3 regions of the Amycolatopsis sp. NPDC049868 genome follow, and region 1 is predicted to be linked to each of the others. Evidence: riboswitches for the same ligand, from Rfam matches in the RefSeq annotation. Region 1 holds a riboswitch; each other region holds the start of a gene.
What was found. A riboswitch is a leader RNA that binds a small molecule or an ion and turns the genes downstream of it on or off. The one in region 1 is predicted to bind S-adenosylmethionine.

Region 1 (5,369 bases):
CGCCAGCACCACCACCGACCCGGCCAGCCGGCGGACGGCGTTCGCCTCGCCCAGGACCAGCCAGGCGGCGATGCCACCCAGGACGATGCTCAGCTCCCTCGCCGGTGCGACGAGGCTCACCGGGGCGACCTGGAGGGCGTAGAGCACCAGCAGGTAGGCGACCGGCGAGAGCACACCGACGATGACGACCTCACGTTTGTGCTCGCGCCAGAGCCACGAGACCTCCTCGCGGTCCTTCAGCGCGTACGGCGCCATGAGCAGGCTCTGCACGATCGCGCCGGTTCCGAAGTACACGATCGGCGGGACGCCGAGACCGGTGACCGAATGCGCGTCCCACAGTGTGTAGGCGGCGATCGTCAGGCCGGTCAGCAAGCCGTAGAGCAGACCTTTGCGGCGAGCGACACGATCGGCGGCGCCGGCGTGGGCCGGTGCTCGCCCGGTGCCGATCACCAGCACCCCCGCGACCACGAGCAACGCGCCCACCAGGCCCAAAATCCCCGGCCGCTCGCCGAGCACCACGACGGCGGCGAGCACCGAGATCAGCGGCCCGGTACCGCGGGCGACGGGATAGACGACGGACAGATCACCGACGGCGTATCCCCGTTGGAGGACGATGCCGTAGGTGACGTGGAACACCGCGGTGACCACGGCGGCGAACAGCCAGGTCCACTGTGGACGTTGCGGTTCCACGGCCAGCGAGACCGCCATGACGGGAACGAGCAGGATCGCGGAAAGGCTGTAGTAAGCCCAGACGAACCGGGCTCCACCACGGCGGATCCGCTTGGCGGCGAGGTTCCAGCCCGCGTGGATGACGGCGGCGATGACGACGAAGGACAGAGCGGTGGCGTTCACAGCGGACCTTTCACGTTTTCCGCGCATGCGGAAAACCCGGTCCTCCAGGCTTTTGTCCCGTCAGATGAACGGCGGTGCTTCCGGCTCCGCCGATGGTGCCGCTCGGACCGGTCCCGTCTGCCCTGATTGTGTGTTTTCGCTGAACGGGCAGGCGGCGGAACCCTAGGCACTACGATCTTCACCGTACCGCAAGCACCCCTCCCGAGGCTGCCGCGAGCCGCGCCGGGACGGCTGTTAAGCTTGCCCTTCACCGTCGTGTGGCATTCCGTCATGGAGGAAACCCGCGCCGCTCCCACGAGCACGCAGGGCCGGTCACAGCGCGGCGGTGAAACCACCGAGAGATTCAAGAGGAGCGCCCCCGTGGCCAACATCAAGTCGCAGATCAAGCGCATCACCACCAACGAGAAGGCGCGTCAGCGCAACCAGGCGATCCGGTCCTCGGTGAAGACCGCGATCCGCAAGTTCCGCGAGGCCGCCGACGCCGGCGACAAGGCCAAGGCCCTGGAGCTGCAGAAGGACGCGGCCAAGAAGCTCGACAAGGCCGTGACCAAGGGCGTTCTCCACGCCAACCAGGCCGCCAACAAGAAGTCCGCGCTCGCGAAGCGCGCGAACTCTCTCTGATCGGCTTTCGAAGGGCCCCGGCGACTCGCGTCGCCGGGGCCCTTCGCCGTTCTCAGCGGCTTGTGCCGTGGGCGTCGACGACCTCCAGGACGGCACGCTCCAAGGCGTACTCCGGATTGGCCGCGACCCCCTTGACCTCGGCGTTGAGCCGGGCGACCACCCGCATCGCGGTGGCCAGGCCGTCCTGACCCCAGCCGCGGGCCTGCCCCTGGGCCTTGCGCACCTTCCAGGGCGGCATCCCCAGCTCGCCCGCCATCTGGTTCGGGTTCCCGCGACCGGCGCCGGACACCCGTGCGATCGTCCGGACGGCGTCGGCGAGCGCGTCCGCGACCAGCACATGCGGTACGCCCAGCTGCATCGCCCAGCGCAGCGACTCCAGCGCCGCCGCCTTGTCACCGGCCACGGCCTTCTCGGCGACGGCGAAACCGTTCACGTCCGCGCGGCCACGGTGGTAGCGCCGGACCGCCTGCTCGTCGACCGCCCCGCCGGCGTCCGCGACCAGCTGGGTCGCCGCCGAAGACAGCTCGCGCAGATCCGAACCGACGGCGTCGATCAACGCGAGCACGGCCGCGCCGTCGATCTTCCCGCCGACCCGGCGAACCTCGTTGCGGACAAAGGATTCCCGCTCAGCGGCCTTGGTCAGCTTCGGGCACTCGACGACCTCCGCACCCGCCTTCTTCAAGGCGGCGGGAAGCCCCTTCGCGGCCTTGCTCCGGCCGCCTCCGCTGTGCACGACGACGAGCACGATGCCGTCGGCGGGCGCCTTGACGTAGGCCATCACCCCGTCGGCGAGCTCCTGCGAGATGTCGTGCGCGGATTCGAGGACGATCACCCTGCCCTCGGCGAACAGCGAGGGGCTGACCATTTCCGCCAGTGCCGGGACTGTGAGGTCCGACACCCGGATCCGGGTGAGATCCGCCGTCGGATCGGCCGCTTTGGCCGCGTCCGAAGCGCTGCGGACCGCACGTTCGATCAGCAGCTCTTCCTCACCGAGAACCAGGACCAGCGGCGATGGGGCGGAAGCTTGCGTCGTCACGGTGACGATCCTGCCACTCCTCCTCTCGTGTGCTTTGTCCGGTGATGTGTTCCGGGCGCGGTGGCCCCACGGGAGCCTCATGTCGTACGGTGTTGGCGAGGCGACGCGATCACACGCGTGCCGACAATCGAATACCGCTCATCCAGAGGGGCAGAGGGAACGGCCCGATGAAGCCCCGGCAACCGGCGTCAGCCTGTCATCCCGCGATCGCGGGGTAGCTGACGAACACGGTGCCAATTCCGGCCCGCCATGGCGGGGCAGATGAGGAAGGAACCTCGCGATGACCGCAACCCTCGGCACGACCTCCACCACCAAGACCCCGGATCTCGGACCGGCCGTCGAACTGGTGTCGAAGGAAGAGGGACACCGGCAGCCGCTCGCCCCCGAATTCGTTTCCGCCGAGGACTTCTCGCCGCTCGAGGTCGCCTACGACTTCGGCCGCGTGCGCCGCGAGGACATCGAAGCCGGGCCGAAGAACATCTGGCGCTACAAGAAGCTCCTTCCCGTTCCGTCGAACGTCGAAGAAATCCCCAACACCGAACCCGGCGCCACCCGGCTCATCCAAGCCGACAGGCTCGCGAAAGCCCTGGGCGTCAAGAAGGTCTGGGTCAAGGACGACACCGGGAACCCCACCCACTCGTTCAAGGACCGCGTGGTCGCCGTCGCGCTGGCCGCCGCCCGCGAATTCGGGTTCGACGTGCTGGCCTGTCCGTCGACCGGCAACCTGGCCAACGCCGTCGCCGCCGCGGCGGCCCGCGCCGGCTGGCGGTCGGTCGTGCTGATCCCGAAAACCCTCGAACGCGCCAAGATCCTCACCACCGCCGTGTACGACGGAGACCTGATCGCGGTCGACGGCAACTACGACGACGTGAACCGGCTCGCCACCCAGCTCGCCGCCGAGCAGGAGAGCTGGGCGTTCGTGAACGTGAACGTCCGGCCCTACTACTCGGAAGGCTCCAAGACGCTGGCCTTCGAGGTCGCCGAACAGCTCGGCTGGCGGCTTCCCTCCCAGATCGTGGTGCCGATCGCCTCCGGTTCCCAGCTCACCAAGGTGGACAAGGGTTTCCGCGAGTTCGGTCAGCTCGGCCTCGTCGACGAGACGCCGTACAAGGTGTTCGGCGCGCAGGCCACCGGCTGCTCCCCCGTCTCGGCGGCCTTCCGCGCCGGTCACGATGTCGTCCAGCCGGTCAAGCCGGACACGATCGCCCGGTCGCTGGCGATCGGGAACCCGGCCGACGGTCCCTACGTCCTCGATGTGGTCAACCGCACCGGCGGTGCGATCGAAGACGTCACCGACGAGGAGGTCGTCGAGGGCATCCGGTTGCTCGCGCGCACCGAGGGCATCTTCACCGAGACCGCGGGCGGGGTCACCGTCGCGACGGCCAAGAAGCTCATCGAGACCGGCAAGCTCAACCCGGACGAAGAGATCGTCCTCCTGATCACCGGCGACGGCCTCAAGACCCTTGACGCCGTCGAGGACAAGATCGGCCCGAAGGCCACCGTCAGCGCCTCGGCCGACGCGGTCCGCGAAGCTCTGGGTATCTGAGTTTCCGCCGGGGCCCGCCTCAGGAACGAGGCGGGCCCCGGGGCTCACCCCGCCGTACCAGGGCGAGGCCTCGCGCGTCGGCGACCACCGCGGTGTCGCCGTCCGTGTCCGTCCTGGCGACCGACGCGCCGACGGCCACCAGATTGTCCAAAGTGGACTTGTTCGGATGATCGTAGGTGTTTCCGGCACCGACGCTCACCAACGCGGCCCGTGGCGAGACGGCGTTGAGGAAATCCGGTGCCGTGTAACGACTTCCGTGGTGCGGGACCTTCAGGATCTCGGCACGAAGATCGGCACCCTCGGCCATCAGGTCGGTCTGGGCGGCGAGCTCGATGTCGCCTGTCAGCAACAGGCGGCCCGCTGAAGTCCCGGCGCGCAGGACGACCGAACCGTTGTTGATCACCGTGCCGTCCTGTTCACGAACCGATCGCCGGGTGACATAGCGCGGTCCCAATACATCCAGTGACAACGCGTTCCACTCCAGCCGTTGTCCGATCTCCAGCTCCAGCAAGGGGATCCCGCGGCGCGCCGTCTCGTCCGCGACCTGCTGCCACGCCCAGGCGGGAGCCCGGCCCGGGCCGACGGCGACCGCTCCGACCGACCGGCCCTCGAAGACGGATCCGAGGCCGCCGATATGGTCGGCGTGCAGATGACTCAGCACGATCAGCGGCACGCGGTCCACGCCGAGCCTGCTCAGGCATTCGTCCACCGGGCCTGGTTCCGGCCCGGTGTCGACGAGGACAGCCCGCCCCTGTTCACCCGTGGCGAGGACGACGGCGTCGCCCTGTCCGACGTCACAGGCGACGGCATTCCACGCCGGCGGTGGCCATGCCGGTGCCAGCACCCGCACCGGTACGAAGACGACCAGCCCGGCGGCCAACGCGAACGCCAGGAGGATCCTGGCCTGCCGCAGCCGGATGACCACGAGCAACACGACGAGCAGTCCTGCCGCCAGAAGCCCGCCCCACCAGCCATCCGGCCAGTCCACGACCGCTCCCGGCGCCCGGGCGCCGTGGCGGGCCACGGTGATGAGCCAGCTCGCCTCGGGTTCGGTCAGGCGGACCAGCAGTCTGCCCGCCGACGGCCACCACGGTCCGACGGCGGTGGCGAGCACGCCGAACACGGTGGCCGGGGCGACCACCGGCGCGGCGAGCACGTTGGTCAGCACCGAGACGAGACTGACCGATCCCGCCATGCCCGCGATGACCGGCGCCGTCATCACGAACGCGGCCAGCGGGATGGCCAGCCCCTCGGCATACCCGGCCGGAACGCCGCGTCCGACCAGCCACTCCGCCCACCTCGGCGCCAGCAGGA
Region 2 (5,369 bases), on a different contig from region 1:
CAACTGCCCGCGGACGGCCTCGCGAAGGCCGCGAGCCAGCTCGGCCTCAACGCCGACTTCGAGATCCCGGGACTGTCGACGGAGACCGGGAAGGTGGAGCCGTCGAGCAGCGGTGACGAGCAGGTCGAGGCCGGGATCGGCCAAGGCAGGGTGCAGGTCAGCCCGCTGGGCGCGGCGCTCATGGCCGCGACGGTCGCCACGGGGAAGCCGGCGGTGCCGAAGCTGTGGCAGGGGCTGGAGACCAAGGTCAACGCCGGATATCAGGCCCCGCCGTCCGGGGTGCTGAACCAGGTCCGCGCGATGATGCGCGAGGTCTGCACGACGGGGACCGCGAAAGCGCTGAAGGGAAGCGGAGCCGTCTTCGGCAAGACCGGCACGGCACAGTTCGGCTCGGGTGCGGACGCCAACGGCTGGTTCGTCGGCTATCGCGGTGACGTCGCCTTCGCGGTCATGCTCGAAGGTTCCAACGACTCCAAGCCCGCGGTCCAGCTGGCGGCGAAGTTCCTGGCAGGCTGACGGTTCGGCGGGCGCCGAACCGTGCGTCTTCTACGGTGAAGGCATGGAAACGATCGCCCTGGCCGAGGTCGCGGCCGTGCTCGCCGATCCGAGCCGCGCGTCGATGTGCCTCGCGCTGCTCGACGGGCGCGCCTGGACGGTGACCGAGCTGGCGGGCGCGGCCGAGGTGGCCGCGTCGACGGCGAGCGAGCACGTGACGAAGCTGACCGACGCCGGGTTCGTCGTGCGGGTCAAACAGGGGAGGCACAGTTACGTCCGGATAGCCGACCCCCGGGTGGCGGAGCTGATCGAGCATTTGGCACAGCACGCCGAGCACCGGCCGGTGAAGGGACTGCGGTCCTCAGTGCGGGTGAAGCGGCTCGAGTTCGCCAGGACCTGCTACGACCACCTCGCCGGGACGGTCGGCGTCGCGCTGCGGGACGGGATGCTCACCACCGGGCTGATCGACGACGCCGACGGACTGACGCTGACCGGTCGCGGACGCGCGGTGCTCGACGCGCTCGGCGTGGAGATCGACGGCGGCCGCCGTCCGATGCTGCGCGACTGTCTGGATTGGACAGTGCGCCGTGATCATTTGGCGGGCCGGGTCGCCGCGGCGTTACTGTCTCACGGAGTGAGTGCCGGCTGGTTGTCACGTGAGGGCAACCGCGCGGTGAAGGTCCTGCCCGCTGCGGAACGACCGTTCGCGGAACTCGGTGTCGACCTGGTGGCCCTGCGCAGTCCGTAGTGGACAGTCTGTAACACAGGTTATCCGGGCACTTTTCGACCGGTGCACGAACGTGTGACGATCATCGCCTCACTATTCTGGAGCCCTCACGGCGACCGGAACGGGAGGCGACATGGAGCAGCTCCCGCTCATCCTCGGCACCGGTGGTGCGGTGCTTCTCGTCGCCGTGATCGCCGTCCGGGTGTCGATCCGGGTCGGCCTTCCTTCGCTGCTGCTGTACCTGGGGATGGGTGTCCTGCTCGGCGAAGCCGGGTTCGGCATCCAGTACGACAACCCGGAGCTCACCCAGTCGCTCGGCCTCGCCGCGCTGGTGATGATCCTGTCCGAAGGTGGCCTCACCACCCGGTGGACGGCCGTGAAACCCTCGCTGGGAATCGGAATCGCACTGTCCACAGTGGCCGTCGCGGTGAGCATCGCGGTCACCGGCGCGGCCTTGCACTGGCTGCTGGGCCTGGATTGGCGCATGGCGTTGCTGTGGGGTGCGGTACTCGCCTCGACCGACGCCGCCGCGGTGTTCTCCGTGCTGAGATCGGCGGGGATCGGGAAGCGGCTCGTCGGCGCGCTGGAGATCGAGTCCGGGATCAACGACGCCCCCGCGTACATCGCCGTCGTCGTCCTCGCCGAGGGCGCGACCGTCGACTGGTCGCTGCCGCTGCTGGTGGTCTACGAACTCGCCGCCGGGCTGGTGATCGGGCTGGCGTTCGGCTGGGGCGGGGCGTTCGCGCTGCGCCGGGCGGCGCTTCCCGCCACCGGTCTGTACCCGCTGGCCACCGTCGCGGTTTGCGTCGTGGCGTATTCGAGCGGGCAGCTCGCCCACGCGTCGGGGCTGCTCGCCACCTACGTCGCGGCCCTGGTGCTGGGGAACTCGAAGCTGCCGCACCGGTCGGACACGCTGTCCTTCGCCGAAGGGCTCGGCTGGCTCGCGCAGATCGGCCTGTTCGTGCTGCTCGGCCTGTTCGCCTCGCCGGGCAGGATCTTCGAGAGCCTGGTCCAGGGCCTCGTCGCGGGGGCGGTCGTGTTGCTGCTCGCCCGCCCGCTGTCGGTGGTCCTGTCGGCGCTGCCGTTCAAGATCCCCTGGCGGGAACAGGTGTTCCTGTCCTGGGCAGGGCTGCGCGGTGCGGTTCCGATCGTGCTCGCGCTGATCCCGCTGTCGTCCGGCGTGCCCGGTGCGCAGGAGCTGGTCGACGCGGTGTTCGTGCTGGTCATCGTGCTGACGCTGCTCCAAGGGGCGACGCTGACCCCGCTCGCGAGAGTGCTCGGGCTGGCCCGGCACGCCGAAGCGCACGAGATCGACGTCGACTCCGCGCCGCTCGACGAGATGGGTGCGGAACTCCTGCAGGTCCGGATCAACACCGGGTCGAAGATGCACGGCGTCTACCTGGCCGAGCTGCGGCTGCCGGTGGGGGCGACGATCAGCCTCCTCGTCCGCGACGGCGCCGGCTTCACGCCGAACAAGAACACCCGGCTTCAGGAACGCGACCAGTTACTCGTCGTGACCACCGCCGAAGTCCGTGACGCGGCGGAACGACGCCTGCGGGCCGTCGACCGCGCGGGCCGCCTCGCCAGGTGGAAGGGCGAATCCGGCCAGTAGGTCACGAGCCGATACCAGCTGTTCGTCGGTTGATCTCAGAAAATTCTTCCCTTTCGTACTCCTTTTGGATTACTTTCCCCGCAATCGACTCCATCGAATGGGTGAGTGTCACGGGGTAAGGAGTACGCAAGGTGACGAAACGTCCTGTGCGGTTCGCTGGTCTGGGGGTCACTGCGGCACTCGTCGGAGTGATTCTCTCGGCCCCGACGGCGACAGCGGCCGGTGCCTTTCCCGCGTTCGGGCTGCCCTTCGACACGGGCCAGTCGGTCTACTCGGCGGGGATCCACTCGGACAACGGGAACTCCGGCGTGAAGAACGCCATCGACTTCAGCCCCGGTGACAAGACCGTTCGTGCCCCGCTGGCGGGCACCGTCCGGATCCAGCACTGCTCCGGCGGCGACTGGGTGACCGTCGATCACGACGGCGGCTGGCGCACCGGGTACTACCACATGGAGAACATTTCGGTCACCGACGGCCAGAAGGTCGCCCCGGGCGACGCACTCGGCCGGACCGGCAACGCGCTGCCCTGCGGTGGCAGCAGCACCGGCGCCCACGTGCACTTCACCTTGTGGACCCTGCCCACGGCCGCCGCCCAGAGCGGCGACTCGCGCGACTTCGGGGTCGGCGCGGGCAACTGGAACGGCAAGTCCTACGACGAGGTCTCGACCAAGGTCGCCGAGGCCTACGGCGAGGCGGTCGACGGCAAGACCTTCGGCGGCTGGCAGTTCACCGCGGGCACCGATCAGTACTCGGGTACCGCGACGGAGGTCTCCTCCCGCGCGACCATCGGACTGCCCGGCCGATTCCGGGTCTGACCTGCCGTTGCCCGGCGCGGCGCGGCGCCGGGCAGCGGTGCTTCCCGCTCACTGGTCACGTGAGCGGCGTCTCAAGATGCGGACGAGGGCTGGCTCGATCGCCCGCCCATCCGCTAACTTCGTCCGTAGGTCACGAGTGTCAGCGTCAAGCCCCGGCTAGCTGACCGGCAACCCTCCTTCCGCGGTGGGGTGCCCCGGGTGAGGACCTGGCTCGTCGCGTGGTGCGGCGGGCAAGCGCGGGATCCTCGTCGGGTCCCCTGGCCCGGAGGATGACCATGACCCTCGCTCTCGAACGCACCGGCACCCCTGCTGAAACCGTTGCCACGCACGAAATTCCGACGGTCGCCTGCGCCGATCTGCGGGTTCCGCTGGTCACCGGCGGCGACATCGGCTACGCCAACCTCGATCACGCGGCGAGCGCACCCTGTCTGGACAAGGTGCGGGCCGCGGTCGACGAGTTCCTGCCCTGGTACGCCAGCGTGCACCGCGGGGCCGGGTTCGCCTCGCAGGTCTCCACCAAGCTCTACGAGCGCACACGCGGAATCCTGCGGGACTTCGTCGACGCGCGATCGACCGACACCGTCGTGTTCACCCGCAACACCACCGATTCCTTCAACCTTCTCGCCCGCAGCCTGCCGAAGCACACGTCGGTCGTCGTATTCGACACCGAGCACCACGCCGCGCTGCTGCCGTGGAAGGGGCCGAACGTCCGCCGGATCGAGACGCCACGCACCCGCCTCGCCGCTGTGTCCGCTGTGGACGAAGCGCTCGCGGACTGCCCGCAGGGGCCGCGGCTGGTCGTGCTCACCGGCGCGTCCAACGTGACCGGGGAACTGTTGCCGGTCAAGGAGATCGCGGCCGTCGCGCGGCGGCACGGCGCCCGGGTCGCGCTCGACGCGGCACAGCTCGCGCCGCACCGGAAGATCTCGGTGCGCGAACTGGACGTGGACTACGTCGCGCTGTCGGGCCACAAGCTGTACGCGCCCTTCGGTGCCGGCGCGCTGATCGGCCGCGCGGACTGGCTGCGCGCGGCCCAGCCGTACCTCGCCGGCGGCGGCGCGACGAAGCTCGTCAGCCGTGAATCCGTGGTCTGGAATTCCGGACCTGAGCGGCACGAAGCCGGTTCGCCCAACACGGTCGGCGTCTACGCGCTCGGGGTCGCCTGCGAGACCCTGGCCGCGAACTGGGACGGCATCGTCGCCCATGAGGAGGAACTGCTCGCGCGGTTGCGTCGCGGCCTCGCCGCCATTCCCGGCTTCGCCGAACTGCGCTTGTTCGACGCGCCTGTCGACCGCGTCGGCACGCTCAGCTTCGTCGTCGACGGCTTCGACCCCGGCTGGCTCGCCGCGGTCCTTTCCGCGGAGTACGGCATCGGTGTGCGGGACGGCGCGTTCTGCGCGCACGTGGCGACCAAGCGGCTGATCGCCGTCGCCGGTTCGACGGGCCAGCAGGCCGTGCGCGTCAGCCTCGGCCTCGGCAGCACCACCGAGCACGTGGACCGGATCGTCCTGGCGCTGCGCCAGATCGTCGCCCGCGGCGCGCGCTGGCAGTACGAGAAGCCGGAGGGCCGCTGGGTGCCGGAAAACGATCCGCGCGAACTGCCCCCGTTCTGCGCCTGAGCCACTACCCTCACCCCGCATGGGGAACGAGCGACCGCGTTACTGGTTTCCGCTGGCGTTGCTGGGATTCGCCCAGCTGGCCGTGGTGGCCTTCTCGCTGG
Region 3 (5,369 bases), on a different contig from region 1:
CGGCCGACTGGGCATCCGCGCACAGAAAGGCACAGGTCGGTCCGGATCCGGAGACGGTGCCGGCGAGCGCACCCGCGTTGACCCCCGCACGCAGTGTGCGACGCAATCCCGGCCGCAACGAGACGGCGGCCGCCTGCAGGTCATTGCCGAGAAGCAGCGCCAACTGCCGCGGGTCACCGGACGCGAGCGCCTCGACCACCGGAGTGTGCGAACCGATCCGAGGCGGGCTGCCCTCTTCACGCAACTTGTCCAGTTCGCCGAACACCCTAGGAGTCGAAAGACCACGCTGGTCGAAGGCCAGAACCCAATGGAAGGTGTGCCGCGACAAGACCGGCACCAGCTGCTCACCTCGGCCGGTGCCCAACGCGGTCCCACCGTAGAGCGCGAACGGGACATCACTGCCGAGCTTCGCGGCGATACCCGCCAGTTCGTCTCGGGAGATGTCGAGCTTCCACAGCGACGCGAGCCCCACCAGGGTCGCGGCCGCGTCGGCACTGCCTCCGGCCATCCCGCCCGCTACCGGAATGCCCTTGCGCAGCACCACCCTGACCTTGGACTCACCGTCCGCCTTGCCGACGTGGGCTGCCAGCGCCTGCGCCGCCTTCCAGGCGAGGTTGTTGGCCCCAGTAGGCACGGTGCCTTCGCCTTCGCCGTAGACCTCGACGCCGGGCTCCTCGGTGACCGCGACGGTCACCTCGTCCGTCAAGGAAAGCGCCTGGAACACGGTCACCAGCTCGTGGTAACCGTCCGGGCGTACGTCACCGACCGACAGGTGCAGGTTGACCTTGGCGGGAACCCTGACGGTTACTGGGGGCGGTACGACGGCGAGCACCCGTCAAGCCTACGTGGCCGCTCCGCTTGCGCCGTCACCAGGAGAAAGAGAACAGGACGAGTCGGACACGAACGGGCCGCCCCGGACGGATTTCGTCCTGAACGGCCCGTTCGCGGAGGAATCAGGCAGCGACACCCTGCGGTCCGCGGACCGGGTGGGTCACGTGGCCGCCACGTTCGGAGATCCAGGCGAGCGCCGCGTCCGCGCGCTCACCGCGCACACCGAGACGGAAACGGCCGACCGGCGTGTCGCCGATCCGGGTCAGGCCGCCGCCGATCGTGGCGAGTTCGACGTCGAAACGACCGGCGGCCTCCGGGAGCAGCGCACCGACCGAGGCGAAGCCGACGAGCACGACGTCCACCGCGCGGTCGTATTTCGAGGCCTGCGCCCGCCCGGTCTCGATCGCGGGAAGCAGCGCCTGCGCGGTACGGCTGTTCGGGTCGGAGACCAGGTCGAGCACGGTTCCGCGTTCGACGATCGCGCCGGCCTCCAGAACCGCGACGTCGTCGCAGACACGGCGAACGACGCTGGCGTCGGGAGTGGTGAGCAGCACGGTGACGCCAAGCTCGGCACGTGCCCGGTCGAGCACGGTCAGGACCGCGCCGGACTCCTCGGACTGCACGCCCGCGGTCGGGTCGTCGGCCAAGAGCACGGACGGCCCGGCGGCCAGCGCCTTGGCGATGGCCACTCGGCGCAGCTGCCCTTCGGAGAGGTCGCCCGGTCGCTGCCCCGCCCGAGGGGTGAGGCCGACCAGGTCGAGCAGATTGCCGACCCGGTTGCGACGCTGCGGCCCGTCGAGACCGAGCTGTTCGAGCGGCGAAGCGATGTTGCCGGCGATGGTGCGCTCGGCGAGCAGCTCCGGTTTGGTGCTCACGACACCGACCTGCCGCCGGATTTCGCGCAGACGGCGTCCGTCGAGGGTCCCCGTGTTGAGGCCGTCGAGGCGGACGACGCCACGGTCGGGCCGCTCCTGAAGGCCGATGCAACGAGCGAGGGTCGACTTGCCGGAGCCGGTCGGGCCGACGACTCCGAACAGCGAGCCCGCCTGGATGTCCACGCTCACATCGCGCAACGCGACGACGGGATTTCCGTTGAGAGGAAAGGATTTGGACAGATTTTCGACAGTGATCACGAGAGGCTCCATGCAAATGGGGCGCTGCTTCTTTCGAGCGCGCCGACCGTCACCGAGTGACCGTCCGTGAACGGACGGTCTTCAGAGGTAAGGGAGAAAGGACTCAGGCAGTAACGGTGGAGCGTCGACACGCACTTACCGTGCGGCGACCTTCATCGACGACACGTCGCCTGGTCAGCAGGAGCGGGTGGGTGACCCTGTTCATTAGGCACAGCCTCCATCGGTCCTGGCTGTAGCACCTGCCCTGTGGAGGGTGGTTGCTGCGACTTCGGCGAGCCAGGTCTCTCAGTCGCTCGGGATGGCTCACTGAGTAAAACCGATCCCACTGGATGAAAGCAAGCACGTAGGCGCAGATCACACGTCTGGTCGCGTCCATTATACAGGATCAGCGGTCCATATAATGGAACAAGGCGCGCGCCTCCGACTTGCGTCAGGCGCACTACCTGCTAAGACAACGCAGGCTCACACAGATCGAGAAGAAGCCTTACGCACTCGTGCTGACCTGGCCCGGCGGGCGTCCGAGCGTTGCCGGTCACACCTGAAGCAGGCGGTCAGCCGACGGCCGCGGCGATCCGCGCGAACTGGTGAACGTCCAGCTGCTCACCGCGGGTCTTGGGGTCGATACCCGCCTTCTCGAGCAGTTCCCCCGCGCGTTCGGCGGAACCGGCCCATGACGCCAACGCGGCACGCAAAGTCTTCCGCCGCTGGGAGAAGGCGGCGTCGACCACCGCGAACAATCGCTCCCGGTCCACGGACCACACCACATCGCCCCGCTCGAAAGCGACCAGCGCGGAGTCCACGTTCGGAACGGGCCAGAACACCGCGCGAGGCACCGCGGCGACCTTACGCGCCTTTCCGTACCACGCGAGCTTGACGCTTGGCACGCCATAAGTCCGGCTCCCCGGGCCGGCCGCCATCCGGTCCGCGACCTCGGTCTGGACCATCACGAGGCCACTGGTCAGCGACGGCAGTTCGGCAAGCAGGTGAAGCACGACCGGAACCGCGACGTTGTACGGCAGATTCGCGACGAGCGCCGTCGGACGCGCGGGCAGGTCGTCCGCCGTGATCCGCAACGCGTCCGCACCGACGACCGTCAGTCGTTCGGCCCCGCCCCGTTCGGCCACAGTGTCAGGCAATCGTCCCGCCAGGACGGGATCGATTTCGACCGCGACGACCTCGGCGCCGGTCGCGAGCAGTCCGAGGGTCAACGAGCCGAGGCCCGGCCCGACCTCCAGCACGACGTCGCCTTCGCCGACCCCCGAAAGGTCGACGATACGTCGCACCGTGTTCGGATCGTGCACGAAGTTCTGGCCGAGCTTCTTGGTCGGACGTACGTCCAGCTCGGCCGCCAGCGCCCTGATCTCCGCAGGACCGAGCAGTTCAGTCACCCGACGATCGTAGCCAGCCCCGGTAGGCCACGATTGGCCGGTGGACGACGTCGTACTCGAAGGCGAAAAAGTCCGGCTGCGCGACTGGAGGCCGGACGACCTCCGACCGCTTCGCGACCTACTCGATCCCATGCGGCCTTGGCACGAAACGAACGGCCCCTACTTCGGCACCCCGAGCGCGGCGGTCGCCGACTCGGCGGCACGCGAACTCACCACCACCAAGGCCGAGCCCTCCGATCCCCGCACCAGTCTCGCCGTATGCGCTCTGAGGGACGGCAGGTTGATCGGCAGGGTCAGCTGGTACTGGGAAAGCAGAGAGACCGACTGGCGACGGATGGGTCTGGTGATCTACGACGAGCGGTACTGGGGCGGCGGGTACGGCACTGAGGCCTTACGCATGTGGACGACCTACTTGTTCGCTCGTACCGACACACTCCGCCTGGACTTCGCCACATTCTCGGGGAACCCCGGAATGATCGCCGTCGGCCGGAGGCTGGGATTCACCGAAGAAGGCCGGTTCCGACGCGCGCGACGCTGGGCCGGGGGTGTGCACGACGCCGTCGTCTACGGGGTGCTCCGCGAGGAGTGGGGCCGGATGAACGACTCAGGCAAGGAGCCGTGATCGCGCCGCCACCATCCGTATGGCGTTTTCGATCCGACACGTATCCCACTCCCGTGTGATCGGCGCAGGTCAGCGCAGCCGGAGCGTAATGATCATCCACCCGATCGATACCGTGCATTCGTTCGAATCTGCCTCGACAATCGAGGGATGACCAGCACAAACACTCCAAAGGCCTTCCCGCTCAACCTGCCGGAAGGTGACGCCGAACTGCTTCTCGACGAGTTGCAGACGCGGCTACGCGAAGGGCGACGTCTGTTCGCCGAGGTCGGCCAGATTCTGGCCGAGATCGAGTCCCGTGGTGTCCAGGACCTCTACGGATACAACTCGATCGCCGTCTTCTACGAGCATGTGGCTCGAGTGCCTCGAGCGGAGGCCCAGAAGGTGACCGGTAGAGCGCTCGCGCTCAATTCGAGACGGGCGCGCGACGGCACGCCGATCGACCCCGTCGCGCCCTTGACCGGTATCTCGGCCGGCACCGGCGCATTGGCCGAGGCCGGTATCGACCGGATCGTCACCGTCATGAAGCGGCTGCCGGACCACATCGACCCGGACGAACGGCTCGAGGCGGAAAGGGGCCTTGTAGAACTCGCGGGCGTGGCAAGACCGCGTGACGTCACGGTGGCAGGCACAGAACTGCTCGCACGACACGACCCGGATGGAAAGCCCAAAGAGGATCCCGGGCCGAAACGTCAGCGAAGCGAATTCTGGTTGCGTCAGAAACGGACCGGTAGTTGGGACATGCGCGGCAATCTCGATCCCGAGACAGGCGCCCGCCTGAACGCGCTCTTGGTGCCGAGAGCGTATCCGGCTCCCGGCGGAGAAGCCGACGACCGTACGCCGGCGGAGAGACGTGGCGACGCGTTCGCTGAGATCGTCGATCTCGCGGAAGCAGGGCCGGACATCCCCGCGCCCCGGCAAACCTCGGAACGGCTCGCTGAGGCGCCTCAGCCCGCACAGCCCGGCGAGGAACCCGCAAGCCGCCCTAAGCCCACCCAGGCGCCGCCACAGGGCCGCCAAAGCCCCCAAGGCCGCGGCGGCGAAGGCGTTCGAGAGGGCACCGCGGGTGAACGATCCCGGAATGTCGCCCATATGCGTCCCGCTCGGTGGTGGGCCCGACTGTCGAGACCGAGGTCCGGGAACGCGACACAGCCTCAGAGGCCCCTAACGGCCTGAAGGCCACCTTGCGGGCAAACCCACATGGCGACCTTCAGGAAAGGAGGGTGATCTGGCCGTCAGGCCCGCTTGCCGCAGTGCGGCCAAGCGCCGTAGCCACCACGCGCGTCGCGGACCTTCTCAGCGACAGCGATCTGCTGGGCCTTGCTGGCCTGGTGCGGATACGCGGCGTACTGCTCGCCACCGTAGGCATCCCAGGTGCTCTTGTTGAACTGCAGGCCA

Region 2: another riboswitch for S-adenosylmethionine. It lies ahead of ACIBTM_RS27090 (aminotransferase class V-fold PLP-dependent enzyme); the one in region 1 lies ahead of thrC (threonine synthase).
Region 3: another riboswitch for S-adenosylmethionine. It lies ahead of ACIBTM_RS04640 (methionine ABC transporter ATP-binding protein); the one in region 1 lies ahead of thrC (threonine synthase).

What each region holds. Positions count from the first base shown of each region.
Region 1 is NZ_JBITKV010000013.1:11,410-16,778, forward strand. Features, by position in the region: gene ACIBTM_RS37075 (EamA family transporter) at 1-879, opposite strand, end outside; gene rpsT (30S ribosomal protein S20) at 1,213-1,473, shown strand; gene holA (DNA polymerase III subunit delta) at 1,526-2,509, opposite strand; SAM riboswitch class I at 2,645-2,777, shown strand; gene thrC (threonine synthase) at 2,790-4,055, shown strand; gene ACIBTM_RS37095 (ComEC/Rec2 family competence protein) at 4,075-5,369, opposite strand, start outside.
Region 2 is NZ_JBITKV010000007.1:6,101-11,469, forward strand. Features, by position in the region: gene ACIBTM_RS27070 (penicillin-binding transpeptidase domain-containing protein) at 1-516, shown strand, start outside; gene ACIBTM_RS27075 (ArsR/SmtB family transcription factor) at 560-1,243, shown strand; gene ACIBTM_RS27080 (potassium/proton antiporter) at 1,356-2,834, shown strand; gene ACIBTM_RS27085 (M23 family metallopeptidase) at 2,966-3,649, shown strand; SAM riboswitch class IV at 3,778-3,892, shown strand; gene ACIBTM_RS27090 (aminotransferase class V-fold PLP-dependent enzyme) at 3,925-5,268, shown strand; gene ACIBTM_RS27095 (hypothetical protein) at 5,288-5,369, shown strand, end outside.
Region 3 is NZ_JBITKV010000001.1:938,619-943,987, forward strand. Features, by position in the region: gene ACIBTM_RS04635 (4-(cytidine 5'-diphospho)-2-C-methyl-D-erythritol kinase) at 1-832, opposite strand, end outside; gene ACIBTM_RS04640 (methionine ABC transporter ATP-binding protein) at 954-1,964, opposite strand; SAM riboswitch class I at 2,179-2,269, opposite strand; gene rsmA (16S rRNA (adenine(1518)-N(6)/adenine(1519)-N(6))-dimethyltransferase RsmA) at 2,516-3,352, opposite strand; gene ACIBTM_RS04650 (GNAT family N-acetyltransferase) at 3,393-3,974, shown strand; gene ACIBTM_RS04655 (DUF222 domain-containing protein) at 4,122-5,147, shown strand; gene ACIBTM_RS04660 (transglycosylase family protein) at 5,207-5,369, opposite strand, start outside.